Regions from separate parts of the Enterobacter sp. 3U4 genome, predicted to be linked through region 1. Evidence: predicted binding sites of a transcription regulator. Region 1 holds the regulator's gene; each other region holds the start of a gene.
The links. Region 1 encodes CRP, which controls carbon source genes, mostly activating them, when cyclic AMP is high. Its sites were predicted from a motif close to ATGTGANNNNNNTCACAT; they were not measured.
Positions count from the first base shown of each region.

Region 1 (3,126 bases):
TCGAGTACGGTCAGAGCGGCAAAGGGCAGTCCCGCAAGTATCTGCATACCTATGATGAAGCCGTTCCCTGGAATCAGGTGCCGGGAACCTTTACGCCGTGGCAACCGCTGCCGGAACCCACCGACGTCCTGTTTTACGAAGGATTGCACGGTGGCGTGGTCACGCCGCAACACGACGTGGCGCGCCACGTGGATCTGCTGGTCGGCGTGGTCCCTATCGTTAACCTGGAGTGGATCCAGAAGCTGACGCGTGACATGAGCGAGCGCGGCCATTCGCGAGAGGCGGTGATGGACTCCGTGGTGCGCTCCATGGAGGATTACATCAACTTCCTGACGCCGCAGTTCTCCCGCACCCATATCAACTTCCAGCGCGTGCCGACGGTGGACACCTCAAATCCGTTTGCCGCTAAAAGCATCCCGTCGCTGGATGAGAGCTTTGTGGTGATCCATTTCCGCAATCTTGAAGGCATTGATTACCCCTGGCTACTGGCGATGCTGCAGGGCTCGTTTATTTCGCACATGAATACGTTAGTCGTGCCGGGCGGAAAAATGGGGCTGGCGATGGAGCTCATCATGACGCCGCTGGTGGAGCGACTGATGGAAGGGAAGCAGATTGCGTGACGTTTGTTGCCGGATGGCGCTTCGCTTATCCGGCCTACGTTCGTGCAGTTGTAGCTTTTGTAGGCCCGGTAAGCGCAGCGCCACCGGGCTTTGTTTTAAGCCTCGATCACTTCATACGAATGCGTGATTTTTACCGCTTTCTCCAGCATTAACGCCACAGAGCAGTACTTCTCCGCAGACAGGTCCACCGCGCGCGAGACCGCCGCGTCTTTCAGTTCTTTACCGGTGACCACAAAGTGCAGGTTAATATGGGTAAACAGGCGTGGCGCCTCTTCGCGACGTTCTGAAGTGAGTTTAACCTCACAATCCGTCACGTCATGACGCCCTTTTTGTAGAATAGACACCACGTCAATGGCGCTGCATCCACCTGCCGCCATCAGCACCATTTCCATTGGGCTTGGCGCTTTATCGCCGGAGTTACCATCCATCAAAATCTGGTGTCCGGATGCGGACTCGCCCAGGAACGTTAAACCTTCAACCCATTTCACGCGCGCTTGCATATTCTTAAACTCCAACGTTGCATTTTTGGTGACAGATTACGCGTGCGTTACATTTCTCGCAATGGAAGGCGACCTGCATCATGCTGAAGCGAGACACCAGGAGACACGCGGCGAAAGCTATGCTAAAACACTCTGGATGCTACAGTAATACATTGACGTTACACATGTATGCAGAGGACATCAAACTTTACTGGCTGCGAAACGTTACGGTAGCCGACTTCCCAGGTATGGGTAAGAATTCGATTGCAACCCCAGAGTCCGGATGCATCTGATGACTCTGGTGACAGCTTATAACAGAGGATAACAGCGCATGGTGCTTGGCAAACCGCAAACAGACCCGACTCTCGAATGGTTCTTGTCTCATTGCCACATTCATAAGTACCCATCAAAGAGCACGCTGATTCACCAGGGTGAAAAAGCGGAAACGTTGTATTACATCGTTAAAGGCTCGGTGGCAGTGCTGATCAAAGATGAAGAAGGGAAAGAGATGATCCTTTCTTATCTGAACCAGGGCGATTTCATCGGTGAACTGGGCCTGTTTGAAGAGGGCCAGGAACGTAGCGCCTGGGTTCGTGCAAAGACAGCATGTGAAGTGGCTGAAATTTCTTACAAGAAGTTCCGTCAGCTGATTCAGGTTAACCCTGACATCCTGATGCGTCTTTCTTCCCAGATGGCGCGCCGTCTGCAGGTCACCTCAGAGAAAGTGGGCAACCTCGCCTTCCTGGACGTTACCGGCCGTATCGCACAGACCCTGCTGAACCTCGCGAAACAGCCAGACGCCATGACCCACCCGGACGGCATGCAAATTAAAATTACCCGTCAGGAAATTGGTCAGATCGTCGGTTGCTCCCGTGAGACTGTGGGCCGTATCCTGAAAATGCTGGAAGATCAAAACCTGATCTCCGCCCACGGTAAAACCATCGTGGTCTACGGAACGCGTTAATTCCGCTTAAACGGCGTGCCATCGCAAGGTGTCACGCCGTTTTTGTCTCTATTCCCCATGTGGCGCAGGCTGATCTATCACCCGGAAGTTAACTACGCACTGCGACAAACGCTGGTGTTGTGTCTTCCTGTGGCCATAGGCCTGATCCTCGGGCATCTTCAGCAAGGCCTGCTGTTTTCCCTCGTACCCGCCTGCTGCAACATTGCCGGTCTGGACACGCCGCATAAGCGCTTTTTCAAACGCCTGATTATCGGTGGCTGCCTGTTTGCGGGCTGTAGCCTCGCCGTACAGCTTTTACTGGCTCGTGATATCCCGCTGCCGCTGATTCTGACCGTGCTGGCAATGACGCTCGGCGTCACGGCGGAAATAAGTTCGCTGCACGCTCGCCTGCTTCCCGCGTCGCTGATTGCGGCCATCTTCACGCTAAGCCTCGCCGGGAATATGCCGGTGTGGGAGCCGCTGCTGATCTACGCCCTGGGGACATTATGGTACGGGCTGTTTAACTGGTTCTGGTTCTGGCTGTGGCGGGAACAGCCGCTGCGCGAATCCCTGAGCCTGCTCTATGTGCAGCTAGCGGAGTACTGCGAAGCCAAATACACCCTGCTGACCCAGCATACCGATCCGGAAAAATCCTTACCGCCCCTGCTGACGCGCCAGCAGAAGGTGGTGGATCTGATAAGCCAGTGCTATCAGCAGCTGCATATGCTCGCCGCCAACAAGAACCACGAGTACAAGCGGCTGCTGCGCACCTTTCAGGTCGGGCTGGATCTGCAGGAGCATATCTCCGTGAGCCTGCACCACCCGCAGGAGGTGCAAAAGCTGGTCGAGCGCAGCCACGCCGAAGCGGTGATCCGCTGGAACGCGCAGACCGTCTCCGCACGCCTGCGGGTGCTGGCCGATGATATTCTCTATCACCGCTACCCCACGCGCTTTAACATGGACAAACAGCTCGGCGCGCTGGAGAAAATCGCTCGTCAGCACCCGGATAACCCGGTCGGGCAGTTTGCCGCCTGGCACTTCAGCCGCATCGCCCGCGTGCTGCGCACCCAGCGTCCGCTTTATC
Region 1 is NZ_CP136665.1:4,528,843-4,531,968, reverse strand. Features, by position in the region: gene RVY89_RS21480 (phosphoribulokinase) at 1-620, shown strand, start outside; gene RVY89_RS21475 (OsmC family protein) at 716-1,120, opposite strand; gene crp (cAMP-activated global transcriptional regulator CRP) at 1,431-2,063, shown strand; gene RVY89_RS21465 (YccS/YhfK family putative transporter) at 2,121-3,126, shown strand, end outside.

Region 2 (3,126 bases), 1.1 Mb from region 1:
TGGAAAGCACGACGTTCCATTCTGGAATGTCTGGTATGCTCAAATTTCATGATGTGATCCGTGGCACATTTTTTGGTTTAATTGTATGATGAATGCGTTTCAGCAAGGACTATCACCATGAGCAAATCATTGAACATTATCTGGCAATATCTGCGCGCATTCGTCCTGATTTACGCCTGCCTGTATGCCGGGATTTTCATCGCGTCGCTGCTGCCTATCGTCATTCCCGGCAGCATTATCGGCATGCTGATCCTTTTCGTTTTGCTGGCGCTGCAAATCTTGCCCGCAAAATGGGTCAACCCCGGCTGCTTCGTCCTCATTCGCTATATGGCGCTGCTTTTCGTGCCAATTGGCGTCGGGGTCATGCAGTATTTTGATTTGCTCAAAGCCCAGTTCGGCCCGATTGTGGTCTCCTGCGCGGTCAGTACGCTGGTAGTTTTCCTGGTAGTGAGCTGGAGTTCGCATCTGGTGCATGGCGAACGTAACGTGGTCGGGGAGAAAACAAAAAAATGATGGCCAATATCTGGTGGTCGCTGCCGTTAACCTTGGCGGTGTTCTTCGCCGCGCGCAAACTTGCCGCGCGTTTCAAAATGCCGTTGCTGAACCCGCTGCTGGTGGCAATGGTGGTAATCATTCCGTTCCTTCTGCTCACCGGCATTCCTTACGAACGTTACTTTGCCGGCAGCAAAATTTTAAACGACCTGCTGCAGCCCGCCGTCGTGGCGCTCGCCTTTCCTTTATATGAGCAGCTCCACCAGATCCGCGCCCGCTGGAAATCCATCATTACCATCTGTTTTGTCGGCAGCCTGGTGGCGATGATCACTGGAACGTCGGTAGCGCTGTTGATGGGAGCCTCCCCGCAGATTGCCGCCTCTATCCTGCCTAAATCGGTGACCACGCCTATCGCGATGGCGGTCGGGGGCAGCCTCGGCGGCATTCCGGCCATCAGCGCGATGTGCGTCATTTTCGTCGGTATTCTCGGCGCGGTGTTTGGTCACACCCTGCTGAACGGGATGCGTATTCATACGAAAGCGGCGCGGGGGCTGTCGATGGGGACCGCCTCCCACGCGCTGGGCACTGCCCGCTGCGCGGAGCTGGATTATCAGGAAGGCGCGTTTAGCTCGCTGGCGCTGGTGATCTGCGGGATTATCACCTCCCTGCTGGCCCCGTTCATTTTCCCGCTGATTCTGGCGGTGATGGGCTAAAATTTGCGATGCGTCGCGCAAATTTCATTTTGATTTCATAAGTTGCATACATAATGAGAAGTGGATCACATATAAAGCCCTGACGGCTCCGTAAACTACCGATCCATTAACCTTTATGAGGCAAACGCCATGCACCCACGTTTTCAAGCTGCTTTCGCCCAGCTTGCAGAGAATTTGCAGTCAGCCCTTGCTCCCGTTCTGGCAGATGCGCACTTCCCCGCCCTGCTGACCGCGGAGCAGGTCACGATGCTGAAACAGGCAACGGGACTGGATGAAGACGCGCTGGCTTTCGCACTGCTTCCTCTGGCTGCCTCCTGCGCGCGGGCCGATCTCTCCCACTTTAACGTCGGGGCCATTGCGCGCGGCGTCAGCGGCACCTGGTACTTCGGCGGCAACATGGAGTTCCTGGGCGCAACCATGCAGCAAACCGTGCACGCCGAGCAGAGCGCCATCAGTCACGCCTGGCTGCGCGGTGAAAAAGCGCTGAGCGCCATTACCGTTAACTACACTCCGTGCGGCCACTGCCGTCAGTTTATGAACGAGCTGAACAGCGGGCTGCAGCTGCGCATCAACCTGCCAGGCCGCGCGCCGCACACGCTGGGGGATTATCTGCCTGACGCGTTTGGCCCAAAAGATCTGGAGATCAAAACGCTGCTGATGGACGATCAGGACCACGGTTTCGCCCTGTCCGGCGATGACCTGAGCCAGGCGGCGATTACCGCCGCCAACAAGAGCCACACGCCGTACAGCAAGTCCCCGAGCGGCGTGGCGCTGCAGTGCCGCGATGGCCGAATCTTCACCGGCAGCTATGCGGAAAACGCCGCGTTTAACCCAACGCTGCCGCCGCTGCAGGGCGCACTCAACCTGCTGAGCCTGAACGGCTATGATTATCCTGACATTCAGCGAGCCATTCTGGCTGAAATTGCCGATGCGCCGCTGATTCAGTGGGATGCCACTGCCGCAACGCTTAAAGCGCTGGGCTGTACGACGATTGACCGCGTACTGCTGGCTTAATCCTTCCGGCGGGCAGAAATGCCCGCCAGTTTGCTGAAAAACCCCTCAGTTGAGTCGCTGTTTCTTGCGCTAACCAGGCGGGTAAAGTAGCCTGAGTTAAATTTCACCTTCGGTACGAGCCATCTGCATGTTAAAGCGCGTTTTTTACAGCCTGTCTGTCCTGGTCGGCATACTGCTGTTGATCGTGCTCGGTCTCGACCGCTGGATGAGCTGGAAAACCGCCCCCTACATCTTTGATGACCTGCAGGACCTGCCCTATCGCCAGGTTGGCGTGGTGCTCGGCACCGCCAAGTATTACCGCACCGGTGTCATCAACCAGTATTACCGTTACCGCATCCAGGGCGCGCTGAACGCCTACAACAGCGGCAAGGTGAACTACCTGCTGCTGAGCGGCGATAACGCGCTGCAAAGCTACAATGAACCGGTGACGATGCGTAAGGACCTGATTGCCGCGGGCGTGGATCCTGCCGATATCGTGCTCGACTACGCCGGGTTCCGCACCCTGGACTCCATCGTGCGCACGCGCAAAGTCTTCGACACCAACGACTTCATCATCATCACCCAACGCTTCCACTGCGAGCGCGCGCTGTTTATCGCCCTGCATATGGGCATTCAGGCGCAGTGCTACGCGGTGCCGTCGCCAAAAGATATGCTGAGCGTGCGCGTGCGCGAGTTCGGCGCCCGCTTTGGTGCCCTGGCCGATCTGTACATCTTCAAACGCGAACCGCGCTTTTTAGGCCCGCTGGTGCCTATTCCGGCGATGCACGAAGTGCCGGAAGACGCGCAGGGTTACCCGGCCGTCACGCCCGAGCAGCTGCTTGATATGCAGAAAAAAGAGAAATAGCGGGACCGCCTTTATACTTTCTTTACGCCGGACCTGACGCTTTTTATCTCCCCTTTACGCCGG
Region 2 is NZ_CP136665.1:834,291-837,416, reverse strand. Features, by position in the region: gene RVY89_RS03955 (CidA/LrgA family protein) at 118-513, shown strand; gene RVY89_RS03950 (CidB/LrgB family autolysis modulator) at 510-1,205, shown strand; gene cdd (cytidine deaminase) at 1,335-2,219, shown strand; gene sanA (outer membrane permeability protein SanA) at 2,347-3,063, shown strand.
Region 2: the regulator CRP is predicted to act here: its motif matches at 1,259-1,276, upstream of cdd (cytidine deaminase).

Region 3 (3,126 bases), 2.1 Mb from region 1:
GGTCAGCGGGAACCACTTTTCATTTGGATAGTGAACGAACGGGCCGTTAGCGATGGTCTCGCCCAGCCAGAAGTCTGCGAAGAAATAGTTGGTGGACAGACGCTCAAAATACTCACCCAGCGCAGAGGCCAGTGCCGCTTTTTTTGTCGCGCCTTTACCGTTGGTAAAGCACAGGGCACAGTCTTTATCGCGAATATGCACGGACCAGACATGCGGCACCGGATTGAGCCAGGAGGCTTCTTCGATGTTAAAACCCAGGTCGGTCAGTTTCTGCTGGAAGCGAGCGATGGAATCTTCCAGGGCGGCGTCTTTGCCGGGGATAAACGTTTGAGTCATGGCGGTCACTTTTATCGTACGTAAAGCGCGCAATGATACGGGTTTTGCGTGACGGGTGCTATCTTCGGCGAAAATAAAAGGCTGGGCTATGCTTAGTGGCAGTAACTGACTGTTAAGGCATAGAAAAATGAAAGCATTTGATCTCCAGCGGATGGCGTTTGATAAAGTTCCTCCTGAATTTCTGGGCGAAGTGGCGCTGCGCAGCCTGTATACCTTCGTACTCGTCTTCCTGTTTCTTAAAATTACCGGCCGTCGCGGCGTGCGGCAGATGTCGCTCTTTGAGGTGTTGATTATCCTGACGCTGGGCTCGGCGGCGGGGGACGTCGCCTTTTATGACGACGTACCAATGGTGCCGGTGTTTATCGTTTTTGTCTCACTGGCGCTACTTTACCGTCTTGTCATGTGGCTGATGTCGAAAAGCGAAAAGCTGGAAGATCTGCTTGAAGGGAAGCCGGTCGTTATCGTCGAGGACGGACAGCTGGCCTGGGAAAATGTACAAAGCGCCAATATGACCGAGTTTGAGTTCTTTATGGAGCTACGCCTGAACAGCGTTGAACAGCTCGGGCAGGTGCGGCTGGCGATCATGGAAACTAACGGGCAGATCAGCGTCTATTACTATTCTGACGACGAGGTGAAGCCGGGACTGTGTATCCTGCCGGATATGCTGATCGAGCGTTTCAAAACCGTACCTGAGTCAGGCGAGTATGCCTGCGTGAGATGTAGCCATGTCGTCGCGATGCAGCCGGGGGATCGTCAATTATGCCCCCGCTGTGCAAATCCGGAATGGACGAAGGTTAGCCGGGCTAAACGTATCACCTGACAGCCATTTTGTCGGTTTTGTCCTGGCGAGGCGGCAGATTGTTTTGTGTGACGCGGGGCACATTTCACGGGTCATAAGTTTTAGACATTGCGGCGCGTGTCACTGAATGATAAAACCGATATCCACAGTTATAACTTATGGCTTTTAGCGTGGTGAGGGGAAATGGCTCAAGTCTTTAATTTCAGTTCAGGTCCGGCGATGTTACCGGCAGACGTGCTTAAACAGGCTCAACAGGAACTTTGTGACTGGAACGGTCTCGGTACGTCGGTGATGGAAATCAGCCACCGTGGTAAAGAGTTTATTCAGGTGGCGGAAGAGGCAGAAAAGGATTTTCGCGATCTGCTGAATATTCCCTCGAACTACAAAGTATTGTTCTGTCACGGCGGCGGGCGCGGCCAGTTTGCAGGCGTTCCGCTGAATATCCTCGGTGACAAAACGACGGCTGACTACGTTGACGCGGGTTACTGGGCGGCGAGCGCTGTTAAAGAAGCGTATAAATACTGCACGCCGAATGTGATCGACGCCAAAGTGACCGTTGACGGTCTGCGCGCCGTGAAGCCAATGCGCGAGTGGCAGCTTTCTGATAAAGCAGCGTATCTTCACTACTGCCCAAACGAAACTATTGACGGGATTGCCATCGACGAGACGCCAAACTTTGGCAGCGATGTCGTGGTTGCCGCCGACTTCTCCTCTACCATTCTGTCTGCGCCAATTGATGTCAGCCGCTACGGCGTTATCTATGCGGGCGCGCAGAAAAATATCGGTCCGGCCGGTTTGACTATCGTCGTCGTGCGTGAAGACCTGCTGGGTAAAGCACATAAATCCTGCCCGTCGATTCTCGATTACACCGTGCTGAACGATAACGATTCTATGTTCAACACCCCACCAACGTTTGCCTGGTACCTCTCCGGCCTGGTCTTCAAATGGCTGAAGCAAAACGGCGGCGTGGCGCAGATGGATAAGGTGAATCAGCAGAAAGCTGAACTGCTGTATGGCGTGATCGACAAGAGCGATTTCTACCGCAACGATGTGGCGAACGCTAACCGTTCCCGCATGAACGTGCCGTTCCAGCTGGCGGACAGCAGCCTGGATAAAGTCTTCCTGGAAGAGTCCTTCGCGGCAGGCCTGCATGCGCTCAAAGGTCACCGTGTCGTTGGCGGCATGCGTGCTTCCATCTATAACGCGATGCCGCTGGAAGGCGTTAAAGCCCTGACGGATTTCATGATCGACTTCGAACGTCGTCACGGTTAATTTGCTGTTTTTCACCCCCGCAGCGTCCCTGCGGGGTTTTTATTATGTTGAGTTGAGAGTTTAGTTTTCATGGAATCCCTGACGTTACAACCTATCGCGCGGGTAGATGGCACCATTAATCTGCCTGGTTCAAAAAGTGTCTCGAACCGCGCTCTGCTGCTGGCAGCTCTGGCAAACGGCACCACCGTCCTTACAAACCTGCTGGACAGCGATGACGTGCGCCATATGCTCAATGCGCTGAAAGCGTTGGGTGTTCATTACACTCTCTCCGACGATCGTACCCGCTGCGAAGTGACCGGCAACGGCGGCGCGCTGCGCTCGGGCGAAGAGCTTGAACTGTTTCTGGGCAACGCGGGGACCGCGATGCGCCCGCTGGCGGCGGCCCTGTGCCTAGGGAGCAACAACATCGTGCTGACCGGCGAGCCGCGCATGAAAGAGCGTCCGATTGGTCACCTGGTGGATGCCCTGCGTCAGGGCGGCGCGCAGGTTGAGTATCTGGAGCAGGAAAACTATCCGCCACTGCGTCTGCGCGGCGGTTTTACCGGCGGTCACGTCGAGGTTGACGGCAGCGTCTCCAGCCAGTTCCTGACCGCGCTGCTGATGACCGCGCCGCTGGCTCCGCAGGATACGGTTATCACGATTAAAGGCGAGCTGGTCTCTAAACCGTACATTGATATCACGCTGCACCTGATGAAAACCTTCGGCGTTGATGTGGAAAA
Region 3 is NZ_CP136665.1:2,385,645-2,388,770, reverse strand. Features, by position in the region: gene ycaO (30S ribosomal protein S12 methylthiotransferase accessory factor YcaO) at 1-336, opposite strand, end outside; gene RVY89_RS11460 (DUF421 domain-containing protein) at 464-1,156, shown strand; gene serC (3-phosphoserine/phosphohydroxythreonine transaminase) at 1,319-2,407, shown strand; gene aroA (3-phosphoshikimate 1-carboxyvinyltransferase) at 2,477-3,126, shown strand, end outside.
Region 3: the regulator CRP is predicted to act here: its motif matches at 1,202-1,219, upstream of serC (3-phosphoserine/phosphohydroxythreonine transaminase).

Region 4 (3,126 bases), 640 kb from region 1:
CAACATATTCAGGCTGAACGTAGCCGCCTTTTACAAGCTGCTCACCGGCAAAGCGAATCGCTTCTTCTTTGGTTGCCGCTGTACGACCGAGGAAGATGTTTTCCGCACCCAGCTTAAACAGGTGGGCGTTGCTCTCGTCAAAGCTGTCCTGCAGGCTGGAGCGCACTTTCACTTCGTTGTCTTCATGACGCTGCGCGGCCACCAGACGTTCGGTCAGGCTGGTGTACAGGCCGCTGTCGAGGAAGTTGGTCAGCGAAATGTGCTGTGCCTGCGGTACCTGACGCATGGCGCGTTCGGTCAGATCGCGGTGCGTGATAACCAGGTCAACATCCGGCGGCAGGCTGTTAATGGCGCTGTTTGTCACGGAGATGTTGGTCAGGCCCGCATCCTGCACTTTCTTACGCAGCACGCCTGCACCCATTGCGCTGGAACCCATGCCGGCATCGCAGGCAACGATGATTTTACGCACGTGGCTCAGGTCGTTAGAGACATCACCTGCTGTCAGTGGCGTCGCGCCTTTGGATTCGGCTTTCATGTCGTGCATACGACGGGTTGCGGCTTCGATGTCATCATCTTCTTTCACTTTGCTGGTTTTCAGCAGGATAGAAGAGACCACGAAGGAGACTGCCATTGCCGCAAAGATAGCCGCGATATTCGCGAAGTAAGCGCCTTTTGGCGTCATCGCCAGTACCGCCAGGATAGAACCCGGAGAGGCCGGAGAAACCAGACCGCCGCCCAGCACGCTCAGGGTGAACACACCGGTCATACCGCCGAGGATAACGGCCAGGATCAGACGTGGGTTCATCAGCACGTAAGGGAAGTAAATTTCGTGGATACCGCCCAGGAAGTGGATGATCGCCGCACCGCCAGCAGACTGTTTTGCGCTGCCGCGGCCAAAGAAGATGTACGCCAGCAGAACGCCCATACCTGGGCCCGGGTTGGCCTCAATCAGGAAGAAGATAGACTTGCCGAGGTCGTGAGACTGCTGAATACCCAGCGGCGAGAAGATGCCGTGGTTGATGGCGTTGTTAAGGAACAGGATTTTCGCCGGTTCAACGAAGATAGACGCCAGCGGCAGCATCTCGTGCGCCACCATGAAGTTAACGCCTGCCGCCAGAATTTTAGACAGTACTTCAACCGCAGGGCCAATGCCGAGGAACGCCAGAATGGCGAGGATCATCCCGATGATGCCCGCAGAGAAGTTGTTCACCAGCATTTCGAAGCCGGATTTGATCTTACCATCAACCCAGACGTCGAATTTCTTAATCGCCCAGCCGCCCAGAGGACCGGCAATCATCGCACCGAGGAACATCGGCATATCTGCACCGACGATAACGCCCATGGTCGTGATAGCACCCACTACGCCACCACGGTCACCGCCTACCAGACGACCACCGGTGAAACCGATGAGCAGCGGCAGGAGATAGGTAATCATTGGGCCAACAAGTTTTGCCAGCGTTTCGTTAGGCAACCACCCTGTCGGAATGAACAATGCGGTGATGATACCCCACGCGATAAACGCGCCGATATTTGGCATCACCATGTTGCTGAGGAAACGACCAAAGCTTTGAACTTTGATCTTGAAATCGGATGACATAAAACACCCCTTCTTCTGTTTACGCTTAGGCTTGAGGCCCGAGGTTTATTGTTAATGAGGCGGCAGAGGTAGCCGGACCCTGTTCTGATGCTGTGAAATCTGGCACTGAATCGTTCAACTGTCCAGAAGGGGAAAATTTGTGTGATGTACATCACGTAAAGATAGGGGGTATGGATATCAATGGGGTGATCTATATCACAAAATTTGCGGACAAAAAAAATACAATGGCGACAAAAAAAGCAAAATTCACCCTTTTGTGTGACTGTTGTCACGTTTTGTCCTGGCGTGTTTGTTTCTGGATTGTGACTGATTTCACAAAATATTTTTATGCGGATTTCTCCGGCTGTGATCGACGGCAAACTCTGCTTCGCGATTCAGCGCCAGGATGATATTGCACGACACGATAAGCTAAAAAACCACTTTTAATGTATGGTATGGCGAAAAGCTAAAAGGTAGATTACGCTCATATTGTAAGTTTAAGTCTATTATTATTCAGGATATATTTTGACACGCTTATAAACTTGCATGGAGATATTATAAAAACCGATACTCCCCGGCTCGGAAATAGTAAGCACAACCCCGTGTTTATAAAAAATTAATTAGGTTGCGTACCGTTTTATTAATTTAATGAGTTGACGTTGTTTAAGTGAGGAGAATATGTTTCTCAACTATTTTGCGCTGGGCGTATTGATTTTTGTATTTCTGGTTCTCTTTTACGGAATCATCGCCATCCATGATATTCCTTATAATATGGCTAAAAAGCGTAACCATCCGCATGCCGATGCCATTCATACGGCTGGCTGGATTAGCCTGTTTACGCTCCATGCCATCTGGCCATTCCTGTGGATTTGGGCCACGCTGTACCGCGAAGATCGCGGCTGGGGCATGCAAAACCACATCACAAAGCCTGATGAAGTCCCGGGCATGGATGCGCTCGCCAAACGCGTGGCGGAACTCGAACAAAAGCTGGCCGCGGTAAAGCCTGCTGCTGATAAGAACACGCTGGAGCGCTAATCATGGATCTGTTGATTATTTTGACCTACGTGGCATTTGCCTGGGCCATCTTTAAAATATTCCGAATTCCGGTCAACCAGTGGACGCTTGCCACCGCAACATTAGGCGGCGTATTTATTGTTGCCGGACTTATTCTGCTAATGAACTATAACCACCCGTATACCTTTACGGCGCAAAAGGCGGTTATTTCTATTCCAATCACGCCGCAGGTGACCGGTGTGGTCAGCGAAGTGACTGATAAAAATAACCAGCTTATTAAAAAAGGCGAAGTGTTATTTAAACTGGATCCAGGCCGCTACCAGGCGCGCGTCGACAGACTTCAGGCCGACCTGGTGACCGCGACGCACAATATCGATAATCTGAAGGCGCAGCTGGCGGAAGCCGTTGCCAATACCACGCGCGTCTCCGCTGAGCGCGATCGCCTGTACAAAGATTATCAGCGCTACCTGAAAGGCAGCCAGGCGAAGGTGAATCCGTTCTCTGAAAGCGATATCGACAACGCGCGGCAGAACTAT
Region 4 is NZ_CP136665.1:3,887,001-3,890,126, reverse strand. Features, by position in the region: gene RVY89_RS18510 (PTS mannitol transporter subunit IICBA) at 1-1,597, opposite strand, end outside; gene RVY89_RS18505 (DUF3302 domain-containing protein) at 2,255-2,611, shown strand; gene RVY89_RS18500 (HlyD family secretion protein) at 2,614-3,126, shown strand, end outside.
Region 4: the regulator CRP is predicted to act here: its motif matches at 1,737-1,754, upstream of RVY89_RS18510 (PTS mannitol transporter subunit IICBA).